4 regions of the Paenibacillus sp. J31R109 genome follow, and region 4 is predicted to be linked to each of the others. Evidence: a T-box and tRNA genes for the amino acid it is inferred to sense, from the RefSeq annotation. Region 4 holds a T-box; the other regions hold tRNA genes.
What was found. The T-box of region 4 lies ahead of argS (arginine--tRNA ligase). A T-box ahead of a tRNA ligase gene usually reads a tRNA of that ligase, here a tRNA-Arg.
Positions count from the first base shown of each region.

Region 1 (4,997 bases), on a different contig from region 4:
AGCTTTGAATTTCATAACTTGACCTTTACCAAATTGCTCAACGTCTACTTCAGGGCGATCAACAGGCTCGATTTTAACCTCTTCAATCGCTTCAACGTAAACTTCTGGTAAGATGATGTCGATAGCATCTTGGTACAAGCTCTCAACGCCAAATTTAGCTTCAAAGATGGAACGAGGCACTTTCCCTTTACGGAATCCTGGAACATTCACTTTCGCTGATACTTTCTTAAATGCTTTATCCAAAGCATCTGCTACACGTTCTGCCCCAACTTCAACTTCAAGAACGCCAACGTTCTTCTCTATTTTTTCCCAACTTGCTTTCATTTTATGCCTTCCCCTCCAAAAATGTACCATGACATTAATTTTCACGTTATGCTCATTATAACCATTCTATTATACCATATAACATTTTCATTTCAAGCAAGCTTTGTTCTTAACTAGGATCAGGACTAAATTGCTTAACAAACGCCGTTAATACATTGTGTGCCCGCTTCCATTGCAAGGTCATTGCATCCACAATGCCATAAGTTTCCAACAGCTCTTCTCGATCAACAGTACCGAACAATTTATCTTGCAAAATGGCATGTAAAGCGGAAGCCCATACGTCTACCGCACTTTCTTCTGTCTTCAATAGTTCGGTGTAAATTGAAGTGCCATAGGCATAAGCAAGAAATTCTTGCCAAGTCTGGGTCGCAAAATACACAAAGTCAGGTTGGCTTATTTCACTAATGTCCCCGACTCTGCGAATCATATCACGAATGCGTAATGGAAAATCCTCCGCGGTTAGCGGCGTTTCGTCGATTTCCACGAGAACCGTTTTACCATTCTTGGGGAATTCGATAAGTCCATGCTCCCCCATTTGTTTAAGAGTCTGAAGAGCCTTAAATTGTAAGTGCGGATGCCGCGGTCTCTCGCAAAGCCAGTCTCTCACGAAATGACTTACTTCAGGTTGCTCGATAAAAGCCAGCTGCTCCAAGGCACTCACTTGCTCCTCCAGCGTTCCTTCCCGAAGCATGGTTTGAAGTTTGTTCACAAAAGCGCCATCATCCGATGCTGCTTTGTCATGGATGTATTGCCGTAATAAGTCGGATTCTGCCTCCGCAACTTCCTCCTCTGTCTCAGAGGTTGAAAACATCGTTTCCGGAAACATGGTGAGTAGCCAGTGCCGCAGAGCTTCCCATTGGTCAGACTTATTCGCATCAACATTGGGAAACTGGAGAAGAAAAGTAAGCATATCAAGGGCTTCTTTATATTGCTCGGAGCGCAACAGCTTGGTTAACTCGTCTTCATAGAACTGCTCTGTTTTAGGAAAAAGGATAACATTCTCTAAAGATGGGTCTGACATCAGGATCACCTCTGTTCGTGGTCTCGCTTGTGCCAGTTTACTCCATCATCCAATTGATTGCAAAAATATTTAAAAAATGAAGTTGACTCACTTTATACGTTGTGATATATTAACTCTTGCTTCGCCAAACGGATCACGTCCAGGCGGTAAGAAGTGTCATAGGTCTCAGTAGCTCAGCTGGATAGAGCACACGCCTTCTAAGCGTGCGGTCGGGGGTTCGAATCCCTCCTGGGACGTCAATTTCAAACAAAAGGGTCGCGCAATTGCGCGGCCTTTTTGTTATATATTTTTTAATAACTGATTAGAATATGTTGTAATTCTGTCGCAATTTTTGTCGAATCCTGTCCTTTTTTAAGGTAAAATATGATTAGTATATTTTAACAACTCAGAATTAGCTAAGTTACTATACTTAGAGGAGTGAAAAGAATGGAAGACAGGACGAAACAACAATTAGAAATTTTATCTTCTATACAAAGTCATTTAGCTATGATTATGTTTGACACGAGCGGATATGTAACCTGGGCAAATTCACTCTTCACTTCTGCTATGGGATATACGGTGGAAGAAATTATCGGCTACCATCATAGCAAGTTTTGTTTGCCAGAATTCGTTTCCAGTTCAACCTATGAGAATCTCTGGGAAGATTTACGTAATGGCAAGGCCTTTCAAAATAAGATTATTCGAGTAGCTAATGGTGGAGGGAAGCTTACGTTAGAAGCAACTTACATGCCGGTCTTTAACGAAGGCCGCGTGGATGCGATCATCAAGATCGCTACAGATGTTACGAAACGCGAAACTGTCCTGCAACAGAGTACTGCCGATTTGAAAGCTATGGTAGAGAAAATTACCGTGAGCACAGATGAAGTATTAGAAGCTTCAAAAGTGATCGTTACACATATGTCAGAGATGAGCCGAGAATCTTCTACAGTCGAGAAGCAAGTCAAGAGCATCCAGTCTGTAACCACAATTGTCAAAGAAATCGCTTCTCAGTCCCATCTATTGGGTCTGAATGCCGCACTTGAAGCTGCTCGCGCAGGCGAGCATGGACGTGGATTTGAGGTGGTTGCCAATGAAATCAGGAAAATGGCTAGTTCGAGTAAGCAATCTGCCCAAGAAATATCCGATCAGCTAATCCATATCTCGACTTCGGTGTCATCGATGATTCAAAGTATTGAGGATACCACAAAGCAAATTTCCATCAACTCCAATTCGATTGAACAATTAAAGAAATCATATGATCACATCGCTTCGACTACGGAACATTTGGCATCCTCTATTTAGATAGTACACATTACGCAACCCCAGCTAAGCCACTAACCTCCTATTGAATGAAAAAACACCCCCACTGCGGCTAACAGCAAGGGCGTCTGAAACAATACGTTTAGACAGATGGTCGATTAGGCTGATGGTGTCCTGGTTCTGTCGAGTCCAAATTCGATTGAATACGTGAGGATTGCTTCGAGTTGTCGATTGTGCTTTGTATTTTCTGTGACATACTTTTCTTTTTACCCATGCTAAGCAACTCCTTCAATTCATAGAATGAAAGCCTCAATAGTATGGAAGAATTAATTTACGATTATGCCTTCTAATTTATAGGGAATACAAGAAGAATTACCATTCAGATACAAAGAGCCTGCAGAGATCTCTCCCTGCAGGCTTTTGCTCATGCCAAACGACGTTAGTGCATCTTATGAGGCAAATTCTTGCCCGTATGACCCTCACCTTGTGTCCTTTTATTCTTCTCGGCTTTCCTCTGCTTGTCGTGCAGCTTGCTAATGAAATGACTATCCATGAGCACTCGCCTCCTGAAGAAAGAATGGCATTACCCCATTAGAATGTCACCGAGGCTCGAAATTTAAACACCCAATCTATACAAAAACCACGTCCCGCTTGCTTCCCCGGTTTTCTGGACAGACATTTAATACCTTCCATTTGCATACCCTTTATCATTATGCTCTCTTTAAAAGAAAGGAAGGAACGTCTATGTGCGGAATAACGGGTTGGATAGATTGGCGGAAAGACTTGACCGGGTACCCGTCCATTCTAGAAAATATGACGGAAACGCTCCACCTTCGTGGACCTGATGCAAAAGGTACCTGGATTTCACAGCACTGTGCCCTTGGACATCGACGTCTTAGTGTCATGGATCCTGAGAACGGCGCTCAGCCTATGGTACGCAAACAAGGCGACTATACGTATACCATCGTATATAACGGCGAACTCTATAATGCCCCTGAGTTAAAAAAGGAGCTTGAACTTCGCGGCCATCACTTTCGCACAACCTGTGATACCGAAGTCCTTCTGGTTGCCTTTATTGAGTGGGGAAAAGCATGTATTGACCGTCTGAATGGCATCTTTGCGTTTGCCGCTTGGAATGACCAAGAGCAATCACTGACTCTAGTACGGGATAGACTTGGCGTTAAGCCTCTCTTTTATTCCCATCAGGAAAGTGTGTTATTGTTCGGTTCTGAACCCAAAGCGATTCTAGCCCACCCTGATTTCAAAGCGGAAGTCGGCGCGGAAGGCTTTGCTGAAATATTCGCAGTCGGACCGGCCAGAACGCCAGGACATGGGATTTATCGCAACATGTCAGAGCTGAAGCCAGGTCAATTTGCTATTTTTGATCGAAATGGCCTATCCATTCGCACGTACTGGAAGCTCGAAAGTCACCAGCACCCCGACGATATCGCGGGAACAGCCGCCAAGGTTGGGCAATTGCTAAGCGATACTTCCGAACGTCAACTCGTATCGGATGTTCCGATCTGTACGCTTCTTTCTGGCGGACTTGATTCTAGCGCACTCACCGCACTCGCTGCGACTCATTACAAAGAAAGCGGGAAAGGATCCCTCCATACCTTCTCCGTGGATTACAAAGATAACGATAAGCATTTTAAAGCAAATCTATTCCAACCAAACTCTGATGCACCTTGGATCAAAAGGATGACCGACCACCTAGGCACCCAGCATCATTACATCGAATTTGATACGCCAGAGCTTGTGGAATCCCTAAAGACAGCGGTACTCGCTCGCGATACACCTGGGATGGCCGACGTCGATGGATCCTTGTATTTATTTTGCCGAGAAATTAAAAAAGAAGCTACCGTTGCCATCTCTGGAGAAGCCGCTGACGAAATATTCGGTGGATATCCTTGGTTTCACAATACTGAAGCACTAGAAGCGAACACGTTCCCTTGGTCACTCAAGTTGGCAAATCGGGTTGATCTGCTGGCACAGGACTTCGTAGATTGGATTAAGCCCGTCGAGTATGTCAGCAATCGGTACCAACAAGCTTTAAGCGAGGTCCCTCGCTTAGCTGGGGAAACTCAGCAGCAGAACCGGATGCGGGAAATGTCCTATTTGAACATAACGCGGTTCATGCCTACATTGCTCGATCGTAAAGACCGCATGAGTATGGCCGTCGGGCTCGAAGTGCGCGTTCCTTTCTGTGATCACCGACTAGTCGAATACGTGTGGAACATTCCTTGGGAAATTAAAACTTCAGGGGATCGAGAAAAAGGCATTTTACGTCAAGCCTTACGTGGCGTCCTTCCCGAAGATGTCCTCACACGCAAGAAGAGTCCCTATCCAAAAACACACAACCCGAATTATTTAACCGCCGTGCGAAAATGGGTACTGGAAATTCTGGATGATC
Region 1 is NZ_JCAUAR010000003.1:564,638-569,634, forward strand. Features, by position in the region: gene tig (trigger factor) at 1-324, opposite strand, end outside; gene AC58QT_RS12370 (hypothetical protein) at 434-1,345, opposite strand; tRNA gene AC58QT_RS12375 (tRNA-Arg) at 1,508-1,581, shown strand; gene AC58QT_RS12380 (methyl-accepting chemotaxis protein) at 1,772-2,626, shown strand; gene AC58QT_RS12385 (hypothetical protein) at 2,727-2,858, opposite strand; gene AC58QT_RS12390 (DUF4023 family protein) at 3,024-3,137, opposite strand; gene asnB (asparagine synthase (glutamine-hydrolyzing)) at 3,329-4,997, shown strand, end outside.
Region 1: it has a tRNA-Arg gene. The T-box ahead of argS (arginine--tRNA ligase) is inferred to sense a tRNA for this amino acid. The anticodon was not compared.

Region 2 (4,997 bases), on a different contig from region 4:
GAGTGACCATATCTATCAGCTCGTCGAAAGCTGGCTGTTAAGGAAGAAGTGAGTCCCTTGTCCTTTGCGGCAACAACCAAAAAAGAATTAACTTTAATCAATGATTCGGAGCCGTGTTGTGAAAAAGCGGAACTGTCCGCACTCATTCGGATGAATGGGGCTGTACAGTTAACGAGTCAGCGTGTTGTCTTGGATGTATCTACGGAGAACGCAGCGATAGCTAGGCGGATTTACTCGCTGATCAAGAAGACGTATAATACACACACGGAGCTACTTGTGCGTAAGAAAATGCGTCTTAAGAAGAATAATGTGTACATTGTTAGGGTTCCTGGTCAAGTACAAGAGCTGCTCAGTGATTTAAAGATTGTCTCTGAGGGATTCATCTTTACGACGGGGATTAACAAAGACATTATTCGCGGCAATTGCTGCAAGCGTGCTTATCTTCGGGGAGCTTTCATGGCTGGCGGTTCTGTTAATAATCCGGAGGGATCTTCCTATCATTTGGAAATCGCTTCGATTTATGAAGAACACTGTAAAGCATTAACACAGCTTGCGAACAAGTTTGACTTGAACGCCCGTTTCATTGAACGCAAGAAAGGGTTCGTGCTGTACATCAAGGAAGGCGAGAAAATTATCGAATTTCTCAACATCATTGGGGCTCATCAGGCGCTGTTGCGATTCGAAGATGTCCGCATTATGAAGGATATGAGAAATTCCGTTAATCGCATCGTGAACTGCGAGACGGCGAACTTGAACAAAACGATCGGAGCCGCTGTTAGGCAAATCGAGAATATTCGGTTGTTGCAACGTGAGATTGGTCTAGATAGCTTGCCTGAGAAGTTGAGAGAGGTTGCGGAGATTAGACTTGCGCATCCTGACTTGAATTTGAAGGAAGTTGGTGACATGCTTTCGGGCAGTGTTAGTAAGTCAGGTGTGAATCATCGCCTGCGAAAAATAGACGAATTAGCCGAAAAACACCGAAATTCGTAGATAAGACGGGGCTGTACATCGCTTGTATAAGTTTTTCGCATTTTTTCTAGTGTACTTGAAGGAAAAATGCTATAATATTAAAACATAAGGTAAACGCTGTTATTAATAGTAATCCATATAAGCTCCACACTAGGGGGAATTAGTTCCATGTCCAGACGTCCAGTCGTTGTGAAGTTGAGAACAGGACTTCATGCCAGACCTGCGGCATTGTTTGTTCAAGAGGCGAATAAGTTTTCATCGGAGATCTTTGTTGAGAAAGATGAGAAGAAAGTGAATGCAAAGAGCATCATGGGAATTATGAGTCTTGCGATCAGCACAGGGACCGAAGTCTTCATAAGTGCAGAAGGTTCGGATGCAGAGCAGGCTGTAAACGCTTTAGTCACATTAGTCAGTAAGGAAGAGTTGGAAAACCAATAATTTCTTTAAAAGCCACCTTTCGAGGGGGCTTTTTTGCACTTTGTAGAAGCGATTGAGGAACATTCTAAAAGTGTCAAATTTGTTAACAAATGGTGGTAGGGAGAAACCTTTTTCATTCGGCTACGTCTAATAAGCGTGGTTGTGACGGATAAGGCTATTTGCATTTCTTAGCCGCCGCCTACCCTAAGCTTGAAAGAAGGAGCCGAAGTGAAATGAATGTAGTAAAGAAAGAAATGATTGCTCTACTTGCTGTACTCGTATTTCTAGTAAGCACACTTACAGCACCGGCTGCGCACGCAGTATCAACAAGCTCGTCCTTTATTTTACTTTATATCGATAAAGCAGAAGCATTTGTGAATCAGGAACAGATTCATCTAGAGTCGCCATCAACGATTATTGATGGAAGTACCTTTGTTCCGGCCAAATTCTTGGGTGATACGTTAGGATTTAAAGTGGAATGGAACGAATTATCTCGTACGATTCAAATGACTCCGTCAGGCTATAACATTGTTCTAGATTCCGATCACAAGACGGTGACAACGAATGGGGTCGACATTCCATTTAATTCAGTGGCTGCGATTGTGAATGGCAAGTTGCTGGTGAAACTGACATGGTTAGCTGATTACATGGGTGCAAAGTACACGTATAACAATGAACTAAGACGTGTAGAAATCGTACATTTTAAAGCGCCTGAGGGCATCTACATCGATCAAGATAGCAATTCTCGCCCAGTAGCCAAGTTTGCGACTGCGAAGCCTACATACAGGCTTGGTGAGCCTGTTAAGTATTTGGATTTGAGTTATGATCCAGATGCAGAAGGTATCGTATCTTTCGATTGGACAGGGAAACAAGAAGCATTCTTTAAAGCTGGCCAATATCCAGTGACCCTAACCGTGAAGGATGGTCATGGACATGTAAGTAAATTGTTCAAAAGCTATGTAACTGTGGTGAATGAACCGTATTTATCTGAAGTAGAGTTCCCGATATACATGAAGCCGGTTGGCGGGTTCATCAAAACGAACTGGGCGACCATTTGGAATCATTTTAATGAATTGCCAATGCTTCCGAAGGACGTGAAAGAAGTACAAGGGCGTACGCTGCTTGTCAGCGACAGTCCGGAAGAATTCACATCCAGCGGTATTTTGTATCAAGATAATATCAATGGTAAAGCTCGTTTATACGCGGATCATATCAATGGTACGAAAAACAAGATGACAATGGCTATCTTCGCTACAAACAACACGGATAAACCGATTACGATCAAAACAACAAACAAAGGCGAAGTATATCCTTCTGTTTACGCGAACTTGATCGGTAGCGAAGCTTCGGTGGATTTCTTGCTTAACAATGTGTACACGGATGAAATGACGGTTCTGCCAGGGGCAAGCTATGTGTATGCGAAATTGCCTGAGTTCTATCCTGGGCAAGGTGTGAATCTGTTCTATGATGTGGAGACGAATGGCGAGCTTCAAATGTCCTTTATCGCAACGGATAAAATGCTGACGCCAACGACAGTAAAGGAGTTGCCTTTACTCGCCTTTAACGGGCATGTTCGCGGGACGTTCCCAGTTTCTGAGATTCAATGGAAAATTGACGCTTCCAGCTTTACGAAACCTTCCGTCTTAACGATCGGTGATAATAAAACAGATCCGTTCGTCAAAGGTTATGATGTGATGCGTAAGCAAGATGTGGAGAATGGCGGCAACTACGGTGTGGTCTATAAGATTCATGCGGATAAGCCGCGCAAAATGGCTGTGATGATCATGGCCAGAGGCGGTGTGTTCAAAGGGCCGTTCAAAATTAACGGTGAGATCATTCCTGTGCCTTACTCCGGTGTTATTACCGCGTTCGACGGCATGGAAGTGTTAGCGCGCACGACAGGGACGGAAGATGCACTCGATATTGAGTTTACACCTCCAGCAGGCTCGGCGTTCCCGATTGATTTAATTTTCTACCCATTGGAAGATTTGAAATAAGACAAACAAAAAACCAGCCGATCTTCAGCGCTCAGGAGCGTGAGGATCAAGCTGGTTTTTTTCATGTATAAAATTAGACGCGTTCGATGACTTTATCGATGAGTCCGTATTCGGCTGCTTCTTTAGCACTCATGAAGTTATCACGGTCTGTATCCTTCTCGATGCGCTCGAACGATTGTCCTGTACGCTCTGCAAGGATCGTGTTCAGGTTGTCTCTCATTTTCAAAATGCGCTTCGCGCGAATTTCGATATCAGAGGCTTGGCCTTCAGCGCCGCCTAGCGGTTGGTGAATCATGACTTCGCTGTTCGGAAGCGCGTAACGCTTGCCTTTGGCACCAGCTGTGAGCAAGAATGCGCCCATGGAAGCTGCCATACCAACGCAGATCGTGGATACGTCTGGTTTGATGAACTGCATCGTGTCGAAGATCGCCATACCAGCTGTGATGGAGCCGCCTGGGCTGTTAATGTAAAGCGAGATATCTTTATCAGGATCTTGTGCGGCCAAGAAGAGCAACTGAGCAATGATGGAATTCGCCACAACATCGTTGACACCCGTGCCTAAGAATATAATGCGGTCCTTCAGCAAGCGAGAGTAGATGTCATATCCTCTTTCACCGCGCGCGTCCTGTTCGACGACCATAGGAATAAAACTCATGAGAATGACCTCCTTGGGGTTGGGTTACCTACTATTGGGTACATACTATTTACAGTATCTACAAGTATGATAACGAAAAAACCTCCGAAGGTCAAGAAAGGTCAAACTAAACATAAAAAAAATCAGCTAAGGGCTGATTTGGGGTACTGCCTATCTGATTATTACTGGACGCGCCCGAAAGGAATCGAACCTTTATCTCAGGCTTCGGAGGCCTACGTCATATCCATTGGACCACGGGCGCATAGTTTAGAAATAGTGAAGCAAGGGTTATTATAAGTCAGCTTTCTAGAAAAAGCAAGATGGTAAGCCCTTACAGACCCATTTGAAGAAAAATGTTTGAACAAATGTTGAATGTTGCGCAGGAAATGGTTATAATAAGAACTGTAATCGAGAAACAATATAAGAAATGCGCAAGGAACTTTTTTTTCACCCGGGTGGGACGCAAAATGTATACCCGGGACATAAAACGTCCAACAATGGATCAGGAGCGTTCAAAGTCGTCCTATGAGAGAGATTCTAGACATACAGAAACAGCTCATGCCTGATCTTATGGACATCATGAAGAAGCGGTACTCGATTCTGCAGCACATCTTGGTTTCCGGCGTCGTTGGAAGAAGGACCTTAGCGTCCTCACTCGACATGACGGAGCGCGTGCTCCGCGGTGAAGTTGATTTCTTGAAGGAGCTTGGGCTTCTGGAATTTGACGCAAGCGGTATGAAGATCAGCGAGTCTGGTCGTCAGTTGCTGGAGGATATGCAGCCGATCATTAAGATGGCTTTCGGTCTGACAGATTTGGAAGACAGTATTGCCAAGGCATTTAACCTGTCGAATGTGATTATCGTTCCAGGGGATTCCGACACGTCGGTATTTACGAAGAAGGAGCTTGGACGCGCTGGCGCGGCTGCCTTACGTAAATATATTGCCAAAGATGATATCATCGCGGTTACGGGTGGATCCAC
Region 2 is NZ_JCAUAR010000017.1:25,830-30,826, forward strand. Features, by position in the region: gene AC58QT_RS29020 (gluconeogenesis factor YvcK family protein) at 1-52, shown strand, start outside; gene whiA (DNA-binding protein WhiA) at 58-990, shown strand; gene AC58QT_RS29030 (HPr family phosphocarrier protein) at 1,138-1,407, shown strand; gene AC58QT_RS29035 (stalk domain-containing protein) at 1,620-3,383, shown strand; gene clpP (ATP-dependent Clp endopeptidase proteolytic subunit ClpP) at 3,457-4,038, opposite strand; tRNA gene AC58QT_RS29045 (tRNA-Arg) at 4,208-4,279, opposite strand; gene AC58QT_RS29050 (sugar-binding transcriptional regulator) at 4,543-4,997, shown strand, end outside.
Region 2: it has a tRNA-Arg gene. The T-box ahead of argS (arginine--tRNA ligase) is inferred to sense a tRNA for this amino acid. The anticodon was not compared.

Region 3 (4,997 bases), on a different contig from region 4:
TGGACCCCAGCTGCTAAGGAAGAGCTGGAAGCCGCGGTAAGTGGTCGCCCAGTTTTCGACTTTACGATTACAGCAGGCGGCAAAACGGTTTCGAGCTTTAATGGCGGTACGGTAGAGGTCCAAGTTCCCTATAAACCGGCAGCTAATGAGGACACGAATGCCATTGTAGCCTACTACATCGCTGATAACGGTGAGCTTGTAAAAGTGACGAACAGCTATTTCGATGCCGCTACAGGCACGCTAATTTTTAAAGTAAGCCACTTTTCACAATACGCGGTGGGGTATGCACCTGTTACGTTCGGAGATACGTCAGGAAGCTTCGCGAAGAGCTATATAACTTATCTAGCCGCTCGCAATATGATCAACGGAACAGCAGAAGGTGAATTCTCGCCGGCTGCACAAATTACCCGTGCGGATTTCACCCTGATGCTCGCTCGCATGGCGGGCGCAAATCTAGGCGCGTATAAAGCGGGTACCTTCAACGATGTGAAGGCGGACAGCTATTATGCCCAGGCTGTACAATGGGCATCCGAGAATGGCATTACAAGCGGCGTACGCGCAGGTGAATTTGCACCAGCAGCTAACATATCGCGTGAGCAAATAGTAACGATGATTGCTAGGTTCGCCGCGCTGCAAAAGTTTAGTTTGCCGCAAGTTGCGGTCACGTCAACATTTGCAGATGGCGCTGAGATCCCTGCCTTCGCTGTAGATGCAGCGAAAGCGATGCAGCAAGCTGGCATTATTTCTGGGAAATCCGGCAATCGATTCGCACCGAAGGATTTCGCTTCACGTGAAGAGGCGGCTAAGATGTTGGGTATGCTTTGGCAGCAAATGATTCAATAGTTAGCTAATCTTAACACCTATTCCAAAGCACGATTTCTCATTCGTGCCGGGGAGTAGGTGTTTTTTTACATGGATAAAAGACAGGCGGCTTCCGCATTTTAATCATGTGGAGGTGTTACCTATGAGCAAATCAGATAAGCCTAGCGTGGATCAAGCTGAAATCGTGAAAGAGTGGATGCGCGTCATGCCCACCGTTCTCCAGCCTGCCGATACAACAAGGGTATGGGCAGATGAAGGCGATGCCGACGCTGTCCGAGTGCACATTATGACGGCGGGGCATACCGGCTATTCGTTTGATTTTAAAGTGACGTATGTGGACGCCAGAGAAGTGAAGGTTGAACTAACCGATGTACAGCAAGGAACGACGCATATTGACGAACGAAGTGGTGTGATACAGTCGCTAATCGATGATTATGTGCGGCATATTCATGAGTGTGCGCAGGCATTGCAGAAGGTTACGAACGCTTAATAGAAGGAGGACACCTTGATGACGAAGCAAAAGAGTGCAGATAAGAACCTGCAAAATGTGGCTAAGGATCTAGATGCGAATCCGGCGAACGCGCATAATGCGCAGCAAATCCAGCAGAAGGTCAACGACCATAGGCATCAAGATGCTCTAAATCACGAAGGAACAAACTCGTAACAGAGAGGATGAAGAGCCATGTCTAAACCTAAAAACTATTCCGCAGGTGACAATCTTGTTAATAATGGCAATGTAAAGAATCGAAACAATGCGGGTGGCAATCAGGAGCCACTGTCTGGTTCTAAGAAAGTGAAGAATCAGAATCATCATGGCGGACACGCTGCAGAAGGTCATGGACACGGCGGATAACGGGCAACGAAATTTTTAAAAATAATATGATTAGAAAAACAAAAATCGGTCATACTATTATTGTCGGCAAGCAGAGAGGTGTGGTTCCGTTGGAGCAATTAGCGAAAGCGAAACAACCGTTGCAAAGAGGACTTTTCTACCTGTTATAATCAGGCTGGAGGGCGATGTGCTAAAGACACTTACCGTGTTTTATACGCAGATTTAACTTAGGTTTTATGTGTAACAAGGTTCAAAGAAATATCATCAATGCCGACAGAAAAAAGAACCCTTATGGGTTCTTTTTTTCTATGTCTTTGGACGATACCTTATAACCAATTCGCGGAATGCCCTTACTATCATTGCGCAATCGTAGAGTTGTTAGCCGTTAGTGGCCGTTTCTTAGCTGCGTTTTGAACGAACAGATAAGCGAGAAGTGCACTGAAAGCACCGAGGATACCGAGTACAATAAAGCCCTGATTGAGTGAAAAATAGTCACCAATGATGCCCATAAGGACTGGCCCTACGAACATCCCGAGCCCATATATGGCTTGGAAGAAGCCCATGGCTGTTGCGCGCTTATCCGCAGGCATATGCTTAATGCTCATGCCCATGAGTAATGTAAATGAAAGTCCGCGACCAAAGCCTGCCAATGCTTGCGTGACCATAAGCAGCCAGAGATGATGAGTGAACGGAACCGTAAAGGTGAATATCCCCATGAGCAGAAAGCCAACTACAACCATGCGCTTCTCTCCATAACGGATCGCCCATCGTCGTCCCCCGAACAAGGAGGCTAGCGCAACAGGAACGTTAGCAAATAAGGACAACAAGGAGAGCGAGAATTTGTCTGCTCCGAGCTGCATGGCATAGACCGGTGTAAAGCCGAAAACCGTAGCAAAAATCAATACCTGCGATAGAATGGCAAGCAACGACACGAAGAGGAGCGTACGATCTGTCGCCACGTCGCCAATGCCGCGTAACGTAATTTTCGGAGCGTCTTTCTCGACTTTTTCAATGAGGAAGAATGAGCCGATCATGCCAAGGAGGCCCAGTACTGCACCTAAGATAAATACCGATTCCCACCCCAGCTTGTCTGCTGCCCAGCCGGCACTTAGGATACCAAGCACCTGACCGAGTGAGTTGAAAAAGGAGATGGTGCCAATCGCCTTCGTTGATTCTTCATGCTTGTAATAGCTCGTGAATAGCACTGTAAAATCAACCCATGTCGCTGCGGCTGCCCCTGCGAGTGCGCGGAGGATTAGAATCCAAGTAAAATCGTGCGTGAACCACAGCCCAATTCCGGTAATGGCAGTGAAGAGAAGGCCGAAGGTAATGAACAGTCTTCTTTTATGAAAACGATCCGACATAATGCCTACGGGTATGCGGAGCAGCATCTGCGAGATGCCGTACATACCTACAATCCAACCTGCTAACTGGTGGCTTCCCCCAAGGAACTCTACATAAGGCGCCATGATCGGAACGCTGGTGTACATGGACATCCAGAAAAGCATCGTGACCGCGCAGAAGAGCGGGATCCGGTAAGATGAGATAGCGCGAGTTGTCATCGGAGTGAGGACTCCTTTCGATTATGAATCCAAAACAAAGAAAGGGATTGCCAACCTAAGTTGAAATCCCTTTTTAAAGTATGTTTGCTTTGTGAGAAAAACGATACGCGCCCGATACGATTCGAACGTACGACCTACAGTTTAGGAAACTGTTGCTCTATCCTGCTGAGCTACGGGCGCATAGTATCGTCATTCTAACACGAGATGTTTTTGAAGTGCAACCCATTTTAACCCATGTGCAAGCAGGAGGTTTCGTATGAGTAAGGAATGTACATAGTGGGTAAAGAAATAAATAGCACTACCGTAATCTGTTGTTAACCTAATAGAAAGTAGGTGTTGTATGGAGCAACGTCCCGTGATCCAACTCGGCAGATCCAAAGTTGAAACTATACTTGATGTCATTTCTTTGCTCGTAATCATAAGTATGATCGCATATGTTGCCTACGAGTGGCGCGATATGCCCGAGCGAATTCCGATGCATTTTAACGGGAAAGGGGAGATCGATGGCTGGGGGAACAAAATGAGCCTAATGGCCGTACCGCTTATTGGAGTTATCATCTATGTTGGCTTGACGCTCTTAAGCAAGGTCCCTCACGTGTACAATTATCTAACTGCTATTACCGCTCAGAATGCCCGAGGGCAATACCAGAATGCGCGTTTGCTCATCCATAGTATGAAGACGATAATCCTCATTCTGTTTATGTTTATTGAGTGGTCTATTATACAGAGTGCAAAAGAAGGCAATGCGGAGCTAAATTTATGGGGGTTAGGCTTCATCCTGTTGATACTGTTTGGCACGATCATCTTCTTCCTCATACGTTCCATACAATTGAAGTAAGGGAGGCATGTCACAATGACGGTTTACGTAGGTTTTCTGCGCGGGATTAATGTAGGAGGCAAAAATAAGATCAAAATGGCCGACTTGAAAAAGACACTAGAGGCCATAGGATTAGCACACATACAGACGTATTTGCAAAGTGGCAATGTGTTGTTTCAATCGGAGGAGCCAAGTGAGTCACTAAGACCACGTATTGAAAAAGCAATTAGCGATGCGGCTGGCGTAGCGCCTACCCGTTATTTTGCGCACCGCAGCGGAGCTAGCTGAACTTGTAGGGAATTGTCCTTATGACGCAGATGACTTGTCCGAAGGGGAGAGCATTCAAATTTCCGTACTAACGGAAGAAGCCCCGCCGACATTCACCGACATCTTATCCAAGGGACAGAGTGAAGTCGATGAGTTTCAGATACAGGGCTGCACAATATATTTTCTGTTTCGGCAAAGTGTGTTGGATTCGAAGCTGGCGAGCAACATTCAGAAACTTGGCGATCGCACGACGACGCGAAATTGGAATACGATGAGCAAGCTGGTAGAGTTAGCCGAGGCCTTACAGCCAGGACACACTTCAAACGGCTGAACGCCTACGCTTTTCCCCGTAATTTTCGAAAGAACTGCGTTAACATCGTTGAACATTCCTCTTGCAAAACGCCACTAACCACATCGACACGATGATTGAATCGGTCCTCCTGCAGTAAGTTCATCAACGTCCCAGCGCAGCCAGCCTTCGGATCCACTGTTCCGTAAATCACCTGCGGTATTCGTGCTTGCACGATGGCACCTGCGCACATCGGACAAGGTTCCAGCGTCACATAGAGCTGGCAGTCGAGAAGGCGCCAGGCTTGCAGATGCTCGCTCGCTTGTTTAATAGCAATCATCTCTGCATGTGCGAGAGGATCTAGGGTGGTTTCGCGTAAATTATAACCGCGGCCTATGATTTGACCTT
Region 3 is NZ_JCAUAR010000015.1:11,491-16,487, forward strand. Features, by position in the region: gene AC58QT_RS27310 (DUF2252 family protein) at 1-843, shown strand, start outside; gene AC58QT_RS27315 (hypothetical protein) at 965-1,312, shown strand; gene AC58QT_RS27320 (hypothetical protein) at 1,331-1,486, shown strand; gene AC58QT_RS27325 (small acid-soluble spore protein P) at 1,505-1,675, shown strand; gene AC58QT_RS27330 (MFS transporter) at 2,011-3,216, opposite strand; tRNA gene AC58QT_RS27335 (tRNA-Arg) at 3,323-3,396, opposite strand; gene AC58QT_RS27340 (DUF1648 domain-containing protein) at 3,557-4,054, shown strand; gene AC58QT_RS27345 (DUF1697 domain-containing protein) at 4,070-4,321, shown strand; gene AC58QT_RS27350 (hypothetical protein) at 4,296-4,631, shown strand; gene tadA (tRNA adenosine(34) deaminase TadA) at 4,636-4,997, opposite strand, start outside.
Region 3: it has a tRNA-Arg gene. The T-box ahead of argS (arginine--tRNA ligase) is inferred to sense a tRNA for this amino acid. The anticodon was not compared.

Region 4 (4,997 bases):
AAGGTTGGAAATAGCTCTTCACCAACCCTACTGCATGAAATTTATAGCGTCTTTACTCGCATAACGGTCCCTTTTATAGTAGAATAATGACTCAGCTACATGAAATGGATACGGGGTGTAAGAATGGCCATTAGTTTTACCAAATCAATTGTTAGTCAATTGAAAAAAGACATTACTGAGCTTGAAAATAAAATTGTAAATGAGAAGAAAAAGAAAGATAGAGCCCAAGCGAAGATGAAACAGGTTCAACGGGATATGAAATTAAGTCAATCCCACAGTGACTTGAGCAGCAAAATGTCTCGTGTGAGCAAGCTAACGGAAGAAATAAAAACAAGCGAGCGGCTGCAAAAAGATTTCGCCAAGGAATTAGCTACTAAGAACACTTCGTTAAAACAGAATCTCGCCAAAGAAACCAAACAAGATGACAACATCTAATCGGTACTCCACCGTAATGCAAAACACCGCCCTGTTTCGTAAATAAACAGGAGCGGTGTTTTTTGGCTACTCTTTTGGGGAAGTAATCATGTGAAGCTCGGGGATGTACGTTTTCATATGTTTCGTTATCATTTGGTAGTTAGAACTAACCTGCGAGAGTTGATCATTAGTTAACCTGTCCATTGATATTATCTGAAATTGTTTGCCTTGTTGGCTATACGTATACGTGGGAAGAAAACTGGGATTAGTGATCTCAATCTGCTTGGTCTTATTCGTAGTCGTTTTTACGACTTCAATGGTAGCCATGCCACCTACTTGCTTATACAAGTTGATTTGAGCAGATAGAAAGTTGCCGAGTGAATAGACCACAAAGGTTCGATGCCCATTCTTCCCTTCTACCCAAGCGGGAGGCTGCAGGACATGTGGATGATTCCCAATCAGAATATGCACGCCCATATCCGCTAGTTTGTGTGCAAGAGCCGTTTGATTCTTATCAGGAAGACGTTGATACTCGTTCCCCCAATGCATCGCAACGACAATGACATCTGCCAATGGTTTCGCCTGCTCCACATCCGAGCGAATTTGCCTGTCATCAATCCGGTTAACCAGAAAGGGTTTGCCTGCTGGCGTTGAAATCCCATTCGTTCCATACGTGTAACTTAAGAAGGCGAATGTAATCCCATTTTTCGTGAGCGTCCTGAGGTTGTCGCGGTCATTTTGAGATTTGAATGCACCGGTATAAGGAATGCCAAGGGTATCCCAGTAAGTGAGTGCACTTTGAATCACTTTTTCGCCGCGGTCCAGCGCATGATTATTAGCAATAGTCACAACATCTACTCCAGCATATTTCAGTGCATCGCCAATTTCATGAGGACTATTAAAGGTTGGATAACTGGAAAGCCTCATTTCCTTACCGCCAATCATCGTCTCTTGGTTAGCAACAAGGATATCTGGCGCTTGCAGCAAGGTTTTTACCTTTTCAAATATAGGCTTAAAATTATACGTCCCATCTTTCTGCTTAGCATCTAGATAAACCTTATCATGGATGAGGATATCTCCGATCGCGCCTAACGTAACTTTCGAGATTTGTTTTTGTGGTTGTGGTTGAGTTTGCGGTTGCAGCTCTTGCTTTGCAGTAGCATGAAATTGCGAAATAGGCGGCGGAGTAGTCTCGGTCCGAACGAGAGGTGGACTACTTTTTACATCCATACCTGTATCTTTCGGTGTCAACGAGCTGCCTACGCATCCACTTGCCAAAATGAGTGTTGAAACGATCGCTGCCATGCGCTTTATCACGACAAACCAGCTCCTTAAGCGTCAAACCTTATCTTTTCCCGTAGTATTCCCCCCTTAAAATCTCTCATGAATGAGGATTATTACCATTTCCTCTTCCTTAAATTTCATTTGGCTCTTGCAGCCCAATCAGCTTTAATCCATTGCGCAACGTGGTTTGAACGCTAGTAACAAGTGCCAAACGCGCCTCACGCACCTGTTTTTCCTCTACAAGAATGTAACACGTATGGTAAAAGCGGTTGAACGCTTGTGCGAGATCGATGAGATAACGGGAGATAATCGACGGCTCCAGCTTCACCATGGCTTGCTCAATACGTTCGGTGAACAGGTAGAGCATTTTGATAACTGCAATGGCTTCTTTTTCTAGCAAATAGGACCCATCTACCTCGAAAGTTAGGAAGTCATAGCCAAATCCCTGCTGTGCTTTCTTCAACAAACTGCATGTTCTTGCGTGCGTGTATTGGACATAGGGTCCTGTTTCACCATCGAAGTTAAGAGCATCTTCCCACGAAAAATCAATATCTTTAATTCGATTAGCGCTCAAATCATTAAAAATCACGGCCCCAATCCCCACTTGTTCAGCGACTTCTTCTTTATTCGGCAAGCTTGGATTTCTGGCTTCTATGACTTCTTTTATTTTTTGGACAGTCTGTTCCAGCACGTTTTCTAATTTAATCACATTGCCTTTACGTGTCGACAAGCCGCCTCCTTCAATGCTCACACGGCCAAACGCTACATGCTCCAGCTTGGACGCCCAGGTGTAACCCATTAATTCAAGGACCTTGAAACATTGCTGAAAATGAAAATTTTGAGCATAATCGGTTACGTATATCAATTTAGCAAAATTATAGGTCTCCGCTCTATAAATCGCAGCAGTCAGATCACGTGTATGGTAGAGGGAGCTGCCATCTTTTTTCAGCATTAGGGCTGGTGCCATATTAAAGGCATCCAATCTAACTAACATTGCCCCCTCATCTTCTTCCAAGAGCTGCTTTTCTATTAACGACTGAATGACTGGTTCCATTTTATCATTGTAGAAGCTTTCACCTTGATAAGCGTCAAATTGAACGCCTAGCAGCTTATATATCTTCTGAAATTCTGCCATGCTGATGTCAATAAACCACTGCCATAACGTAAGTGCTTCTTGATCACCATGCTCCATTTTCGTAAACCAAGCACGTGCCTGATCTTCTAGCGTAGGATCCTTCTCCGCTTCCTCATGGAATTTTACATACAGATGGAGCAGCTCATCAATTGCCCCTTGATTCACGGCCTCCTTACTTCCCCATTGCTGGTAGGCTACGATCAATTTCCCGAACTGCGTCCCCCAATCACCTAAATGATTGATCCCCACAACTCTATATCCAAGAAAAGCGTGGATGTGATATAGCGCATTTCCGATTACGGTGGATCTTAAATGGCCAACATGAAATGGTTTCGCAATGTTCGGGGAGGAGTAGTCGATCACGACCGTCTTGTCCTGTCCGACATTCTGAGACCCATATTGATGACCAGCATGATGTATGTGTTGAATCAAGGATTCTGCCCAACGCTGCTTGTTTAGGAAAATATTCAAATACCCATTAACGGCTTCAATCTGGTCGACTTCCTCATCTTGCAGGGTAGCCTGCAAGTGTTCCGCAATATCTTTCGGTGACTTGCCAAGCACTTTACTCAGTCGGAAACAGGGTAAACAAAGATCTCCTTTATCGTGATTTGCTGGGTACTCCATCAATCCAGCAAGCTCTTGTGGCTCGAAGCTGCCTAGTAACGATGACACTTTCTCAGCTACATGCAGTTTATAATTTAACATGATGTCACTCCTATCTATTTTCTGAAAATATAAAAAGCCCCCGTCTCTATAAAAGAGACGAGAGCTGAAGATTCCCGCGGTACCACTCTAAGTGTTAAACCTATGGTTTAACCCCTCAATTTCGTAACGGTCGTCTGACCGGATTCGCCTACTAACGTTCAGCAAACCATTTCCTGGGTCCGTTTCATTCATAACATCCGTACCGGCTTACACTGACCCGGCTCGCTGTGACTGTCTGTTAGGAATTACTGTCCCATTCATCAATATTTCATTATGAATTTTTCAATATCTTACAAGGGATCTCATCGATTGTCAAGGGGCTATTGCAGCTGAAATTCCCAGGGACCGCGAATAATGATATGCGCTTCTTTGATGTAGAACGTGAATGTTGTATCTTTCACAGGAAAGTCTACAACTACATACTCCATCGCACGTGTTTGATCGTTTACTCGCCAATTAGAGCCACTTGTGTTCTTTAATTTCATATAATCCAGCGTGAAGGACAAAAGCGATGAAGCCGCTTGCGCATTATACTTCATATCCAGATAGATCTTAAGCCCTCCAAATTCAGAAGCCGATGCGTTACTTGGTACTCTTTCAACTTTGGTAATATCAACGGGATAGCCACTAATCATGATCGATCTATTGACATCAATGACACCTTGAGCGGGAATCGGAACCGTGAATGATTCTGGCTTTGGAGATTGTAGCGTTGCTAAGACCGCTGGGATTTTCAAATGATAGCTTGTCGATGACGCGCCATCACGCTCGAAACTCAATTCATTCGGATTCGGGAAATTAGGATCGCGATAATACGAAACTGCTTCTCCCTTAATCGTCGTTAGTTCGGGTTTAACCACGTAGTCATATGGTGATAAACCGTACGCTTTAATCTGCATTCCCACAGGAGCCTGCGGAAGTAACGTGACCTTGGTATTGTTTTGATCTGTGGTTCGTAATAACGCTGTTAGACTTACCTCGTGATGGGTGTCTGTTACGCCAAGATCATTAATTTGATCAACCTCTTCCACCTTTGCTAGTTGAATCGGAATACTAGGAAGTTGACTATCGAGAGTTAGACGCATATTGTCGGTCACTTTGATTGACCCTTCATAATAATAAGAGCCAATCCATTCATTCCCAGCACTTGAAATACTGCCATATTTAATCAAATAGGACGTTCCTTCTCCATTACTCAGCGTGAATGACCGCATAGAAGGTGTACCTGCGCTGACTAGCGTGACGTTCGTGTACTGATCACCAATGGATATCCCGCGTATTTGGATGTTACCCACAAGTGTTGGCGCTTCTATCGGCGTCTGCAGCACATAGTGAACAAGCTGTTTCTCTGAATCTTGAACGGTGGCGAATCCAGGTAAGAACTGAAAAACTTTGTGAATTTGGGCTCTCACCTCTGGCGAGCTCATGGCGAAGACAACAATAAAAATAACGGTTG
Region 4 is NZ_JCAUAR010000018.1:1,270-6,266, reverse strand. Features, by position in the region: gene AC58QT_RS29630 (hypothetical protein) at 1-14, shown strand, start outside; gene AC58QT_RS29625 (hypothetical protein) at 124-435, shown strand; gene AC58QT_RS29620 (CapA family protein) at 502-1,731, opposite strand; gene argS (arginine--tRNA ligase) at 1,829-3,541, opposite strand; T-box leader at 3,592-3,811, opposite strand; gene AC58QT_RS29610 (hypothetical protein) at 3,862-4,997, opposite strand, start outside.